Cystobacter fuscus: one gene and its partner. The protein of the gene in region 1 binds, or shares a complex with, the protein of each later gene. Links are inferred from orthologs where the notes say so. Each region holds a gene or a part of one and is shown on either strand. Other genes may lie near its edges.

Region 1 (3,350 bases):
AGGCGGTACCGGTCTTGCCTTCCTTGCGGCGGATCTTCTCGGTCGCGTACTTGATGCCCTTGCCCTTGTACGGCTCGGGCGGGCGCAGCGACCGGATGTTGACCGCGGCGGCGCCGAGGACTTCCTTGTCCGCCGAGCGCAGCGTCAGGCCCAGCGTGGGCAGACCATCCTCGGTGCGCGCGGTCTTGTCGACCTCGGCCGTCACGCCCTCGGGAAGGTTGAACACCACCGGGTGCGAGTAGCCCAGCTGGAAGTTGATCGCCTTGCCCTTCACCTCGGCGCGGAAACCGACGCCGCGGATGTCCAGGCGACGCTCGAAGCCCGCGGACACGCCCTTGGCCGCGTTGGCCAGCAGCGTGCGCGTCAGGCCGTGCAGGCTGCGCGCCTCGCGCGAGTCGTTCTCGCGCTCCACGACGATCTCGCCGTTGGCGACCGTCACCTTCACGCCCGTGGCGGGAAGCTGAACGACCATCTTGCCCTTGGGGCCTTCGAAATTGACCTGGCGGCCCACGACCGTGGCCTTCGTCTTGTCCGCCAGCTTGACCGGAAGCTTTCCAATCCGACTCATGATTTCCTCGTGCGGTGTCGGGTCGTGGCACAAGCCACGGTCTCCTCACCGCTGCTGGCTAGTAGACGGTGCAGAGCAGCTCGCCGCCGACCTTCTGCTTGCGAGCTTCGGAATCCACCAGCACGCCCTTGGAGGTGGACAGGATGGAGATGCCCAAGCCCCCGAGAACCTGGGGAATCTCACGCACGTTCACGTAACGGCGCAGACCGGGCTTGGAGATGCGGCGGATGCCGGTGATGGCGGGGGCGCGGTCCGGGCCGTACTTCAGCTGCACGGAGATCTCGTTCTGCGGCTTGCGCTCGTGAACGGTGTAGTCCCCGATGAAGCCCTCCGCCTTGAGGACCTTGATGATCTCGACCTTGAGGTTCGAGTGGGGCATGACGACCTTGTCGTGCCGCGCGCGGGAACCGTTGCGCAGGCGGGTCAGCATGTCGCCGATGGGATCGTTGACGACCGACATGAATGGCTACCTTCCATGCGGAGCGGCCTGGCCGACTCCGCGTTCGCAACCGCCGCGCCTGCTGGGCCCATCCCAGGGGTTCGCCACGGTTGCCCTGCTCTACTGCGGGCGGTCCACCCTCTTCAGGGCGGACCAGGGTGCCCCGGTGCCTCTTCGGCGCCCGGACACCCGCGTCCAACTACCAGGACGACTTGGTGACGCCGGTGACCTCACCGCGCAGCGCGCGGTGACGGAAGCAGATGCGGCACATGTTGAACTTGCGCAGGAACGCGCGGGGGCGGCCGCACAGCGGGCAGCGGTTGTACGCGCGGACAGAGAACTTCGGCTTGCGCTTCGCCTGGGCGATCTTCGAGAGCTTGGCCATGGGTGCGGATCCTCGTTACGTGCGGAACGGCATGCCGAAGTGACGCATCAGCGCCAGCCCCTGCTCATCGTTAGCCGCGGTGGTGACGAAGCTGATGTTCAGCCCCTTCACCTTCTCGATCTGGTCGTAGTTGATTTCCGGGAAGATGATCTGCTCGCGAACGCCGAGCGTGTAGTTGCCCTTCCCGTCGAACGCCTTGGGCGACACGCCCTTGAAGTCACGCACGCGCGGCAGCGCCACGGTGATGAGGCGGTCGAGGAACTCGTACATGCGGTCGCCGCGCAGCGTGACGGCGGCACCGATGGCCTGGCCCTGGCGCAGCTTGAAGTTCGCGATCGACTTGCGCGCGCGGGTCACCACGGGCTTCTGGCCGGTGATGGCGCCGAGCTGGTCCACCGCCGACTCGAGGATCTTGGCGTTGGCGAGCGCTTCGCCGAGGCCCATGTTGACGACGATCTTCTCGAGGCGGGGAACCTCCATCGGGTTCTTGAGCGCCAGCTCCTTCATCAGCGCGGGCACGCCTTCCTTGCGGAAGCGCAGCTTGAGCCGCGCCGGCTTGGCCTCGAGACCCTCCTCGATGTTCGCCGCGAAACCGGCCTTCTTGACTTCATCCTTCTTGCGGCCCTTCTTTTCCTTCTTCGCCGCGTCCTTCTTCTCTTCAGCCATCGTCTTGTCCCCTGCTTCGGAGCGCGGCCGTGGACCCAGCGCGCCGATCAGTACCGCTATGGAAAACTACGAACACCGGAGCCCTACGGGTCCTTCGGAGCCCCGGTAACACCCGCTCGTCTGCCCTCCCCTCACCCGGGCAGGGCAAAGGGCGCGCATACATGCCTGAACCCACGACCCTAGTCAATCAGGCCGTTGCAATCCTTGCGCTTGCAGAACCGCTTCTTCTTGTCCCCATCCAGGCGGATGCCGACGCGGGTCGGCTTGCCGCACTTGGCGCAGACCAGCTGCACGTCCGAGATGTGGATCGTGCCCGGCTTCTCGACGATGCCGCCCTCGGGCTGCTGGGGGGTCTTCTTCAGGTGCCGCTTGACCAGGCGCAGACCCTCCACGGTCACGCGCTGGGCCTCCCGGTCGATCTTCAGGATCTTCCCGCGCTTGGTCGCCTCGGTCTTCTCCGAGCGCTCGGCGCCGGCGATGACCTGCACGGTGTCTCCAACCTTGAGCTTCTCCATGGTTCCTCTCCCTCCTCGCGGACCGCCTGACGCCCTACTAGAGGACCTCGGGAGCGAGCGAGATGATCTTCATGAACTTACGGGCGCGGAGCTCGCGGGCCACCGGCCCGAAGATGCGCGTCCCGATGGGCTCCATGTCCTTGTTGATGAGGACGGCGGAGTTGCCATCGAACTTGATGTAGCTGCCATCCGGACGGCCCACCTCGCGCGCGGTGCGCACGATGACCGCCTTGGCCACGTCACCCTTCTTCACCTTCGAGTTCGGCAGCGCCTCGCGGATCGACACGACGATCACATCGCCGATGGACGCGTACTTGCGCTTGGAACCACCCAGCACCTTGATGCAGAACACCTTCTTGGCGCCCGAGTTGTCGGCCACGTCGAGCACGCTCGTCATCTGAATCATCTGGAATTTCCTCTCTCAGCTTGCTGCAGGCCCCATCCCATCCGGAGGGGCTCCGCGCGGCTCGAGCCACGGTCCCCGCGCGCGGGCGCGGGCTCGGACGGCTCAGACGTTCTTGGTCTTCTCCAACACCTCGACCACGCGCCAGCGCTTGTCCTTCGAGCCGGGACGGGTCTCGGCGATGCGCACGCGATCACCCTCGTTGATGGTGACCTTCGCCGGGTAGTCGTGGTCCTCGACGTGCGCCTTGTACTTCTCACGCAGGCTCATGATCTTCCCGTACTTGGGGTGAGCAGCGCGGCGCGAGACGGTGACCACCACCGTCTTCTGCATCTTGTTGGAGGTCACGATGCCCACGCGGGTCTTGGGACGGC
Region 2 (2,753 bases), 2.7 Mb from region 1 along the record:
TTGTCCATCATCAACGTCTCACGCAGGTAGGGACCCACGTTGAGGTTGTCGATGAAGAGGACCTTGAACTCCTTGATGTCGCGCTTGAGGAGCTCGTCCACCTTCTCCTGGGAGACCTCCTCGTTGCACTCGAGGATGACCTCGCCGGTGTTCTCGTCCACCACGTCGTAGGCGGACACCTTGGTGAAGAGCTCGTCCGCGTCGATGGGGAGCGTCTTCATCTTGGCCGCCTCGAGCTTCTTGATGGCGGCGCGGGTGAACTTGCGGTTCTTCTTGACGATGATGTCGCCCGTCTTCGTCTTGATGTCGCGCGTGGCGCGCTGACCGGGCAACAGCTCCAGCTCCACCGACTTCTCGAACTCGGTGTTGCCCTGGAGGTAGATGGTCTCCGTGGCGTAGTAGTAGTTGAGCATCTCCTCGGTGGAGCCGCGGAACTCCAGAGGATTCTTCTTGGCCGTGTCGGGCACCGCGCCCAGGGCGCGGATGAGCACCGTGGCCGGCAGCTTGCGGCGCCGGTCGATGCGGACGTAGAGGATGTCCTTGTGGTCGAACTCGAAGTCGATCCACGAGCCGCGATACGGGATGATGCGGGCGTTGTAGAGCAGCTTGCCGGACGAGTGGCTCTTGCCCTTGTCGTGGTCGAAGAAGGCACCCGGGCTGCGGTGCAGCTGGCTGACGACCACGCGCTCGGTGCCGTTGATGATGAAGGTGCCGTTCTGGGTCATCAGCGGGATTTCGCCGAAGTAGACCTCCTGCTCCTTCACGTCGCGGATGGACTGGGCGCCGGTCTCCTCGTCCTTGTCCCAGACGACCAGGCGCACGACGACCTTGATGGGCGCCGAGTAGGTCATGCCACGCTGGTGGCACTCATCCACGTCGTACTTGGGCTTCTCGAGGTGATAGCTGACGAACTCCAGCGAAGACGTCTCGTTGAAGTCGCGGATCGGGAAGACCGACTTGAAAACTCCCTGCAGTCCGAGGTCCTCACGCTTCTCGGGCGGAATATCCGCCTGGAGGAACTTCTCGTAGGACTGCTTCTGGATGTTGATGAGGTTGGGAATGTCGATGGTCTTCGCGATCTTCGCGAAGGTCTTCCGCACGCGGAAGTTGTTCTGGATCTGCGTCGGCATTCAAACTCCGGGGCGAGCAAGCTCGGGCGGGACGAGCTTGGATAACGCGCAGCGGCAGCGGGAAATTTAGAGATACGGAAAGGGCAAAGCCGGCGCACCCTTTCCGGGCACGCCGGCCTGCTCAACCGGTCAGGAGGCGCCGGGAATTTCCCGAAACCCGACGCCTGCCCGAGAACGAACTACTTGATCTCGACAGTGGCACCAGCGGCGACGAGCTGGTCCTTGATCTTCTTGGCGTCGTCCTTGTTGACGCCCTCCTTGACGGTCTTGGGAGCGCCCTCGACCAGGTCCTTGGCCTCCTTCAGGCCCAGGCCGGTGATCGCACGGATCTCCTTGATGACGTTGATCTTGTTCGCGCCGGCGTTGGCCAGCACGACGTTGAACTCCGTCTTCTCCTCGGCGGGAGCGGCGGCGGCGGCGCCACCACCAGCGGGGCCAGCGGCCACGGCCACGGCGGCGGCGGAAACGCCCCACTTCTCCTCGAGCTTCTTCACGAGCTCGGCGGCCTCCATGACCGTCAGGGAGGAGAGCTGGTCGATGATCGTGTTCAGGTCAGCCATGTGAATGTCCTTCTTTCAACTTGTAACGGCCCCTCTTCCTTCCGGAACGAGTGGGACCAGAGGTGTGCGGTGGGTTGGCTACTGGAATCGGTTACTTGGGCTGCTGCTTGTCCACGTTCGCCTGGAGCACGCGGGCCAGCTGGGAGCCAGGGGCCGCGATGGTGCGAACGAGCTTGCCGGCCGGCTGGTTGAGCATGCCGAGCAGCTGGGCGCGGAGCTCGGGCAGACCGGGCATCTTCGCCAGGGCCTTGACACCCTCGGCGTTGACGCGGCGGCCCTGCACGGACGCGCTGCGGACCTTGATGGTCTCGAGATCCTTGATGAAGTCCGTGAGGATCTTCGCCGGGGCCACGACATCGTCGTAGCTGATGGCGATGGCCACGGGACCCACGAAGTCCTCGGCGATGACCTCCACCGGGGTACCCTTCGCGGCGCGCTTGGCCAGCGTGTTCTTCAGGACCTTGTAGTCCACCTTGCCGTCGCGGAACTTCTTGCGCAGCTTGGTGACCGTCTCCACGTTCAGCTTGGAAAACTCAGCGACGATCGCGGTCTGAGCCCGCGAGAACTTCTCGTTGAGCTCCTTGATGAGTTCTTCCTTCTCGCTCTTGATCACTTGGTTTCACCTCCTCACGACGCCCACCCGAGGGTGGGCTGGATTACCTGGGCCACGCAGGGTGGCAGAGCGAGAGGAGCCTCGAGAGGCACCACACCGCACCTCCAGTCTCGGCAGGGTGGCTCGGGTGAGCCGTTTGAACCCGGTGGACTGCCCGCGCCTCCGACCGGTTGCCCGGTTGCCAACGGAGAGCACGCGCCCCGCTCCGGATCCCTGCTGTCTGGGACCAGGGATGTCTGAAGCGCGTCGTCTCATCGACGTGGCGCTTCAATTGCAAAAGCCGGGGCGCTATACCCGCGGCTTCGCAAAACGTCCAGCAAATTGTGATGGGGATGGTCGCGAACCAACGGGGCGGACTTCGTGAACCGAAGCCACACCCCCTCGTCAGGACTCCGCGACCACCCTAGCCTACCCTTGACTACCGGTGACGGGCGAGGATCTCGGTGGTGT

Evidence for each region. The genes of interacting proteins can lie anywhere in the genome.
Region 2: rplE (region 1) and rplL share a complex: the UniProt entries of both Escherichia coli proteins name them as parts of the 50S ribosomal subunit. The link is inferred for Cystobacter fuscus from one-to-one orthologs.

Annotation. Positions count from the first base shown.
Region 1 is NZ_CP022098.1:5,161,508-5,164,857, reverse strand. Bases 234-2,998 are described here. They hold rplE (50S ribosomal protein L5), read right to left. Parts: upstream 2,059-2,998; coding sequence 1,408-2,058; downstream 234-1,407. Other genes in these bases: rplN (50S ribosomal protein L14), read right to left, coding at 2,611-2,979; rplX (50S ribosomal protein L24), read right to left, coding at 2,238-2,573; CYFUS_RS21280 (type Z 30S ribosomal protein S14), read right to left, coding at 1,207-1,392; rpsH (30S ribosomal protein S8), read right to left, coding at 627-1,028; rplF (50S ribosomal protein L6), read right to left, coding at 234-568. Also shown: more of rplF, read right to left, coding at 1-233; rpsQ (30S ribosomal protein S17), read right to left, coding at 3,082-3,350. UniProt on the Escherichia coli protein: This is one of the proteins that bind and probably mediate the attachment of the 5S RNA into the large ribosomal subunit, where it forms part of the central protuberance. Its 5S rRNA binding is significantly enhanced in the presence of L18.
Region 2 is NZ_CP022098.1:7,899,010-7,901,762, forward strand. It holds rplL (50S ribosomal protein L7/L12), read right to left. Parts: upstream 1,691-2,753; coding sequence 1,310-1,690; downstream 1-1,309. Other genes in the region: rpoB (DNA-directed RNA polymerase subunit beta), read right to left, coding at 1-1,130; rplJ (50S ribosomal protein L10), read right to left, coding at 1,782-2,303; rplA (50S ribosomal protein L1), read right to left, coding at 2,722-2,753. UniProt on the Escherichia coli protein: The binding site for several of the GTPase factors involved in protein synthesis (IF-2, EF-Tu, EF-G and RF3). Is thus essential for accurate translation.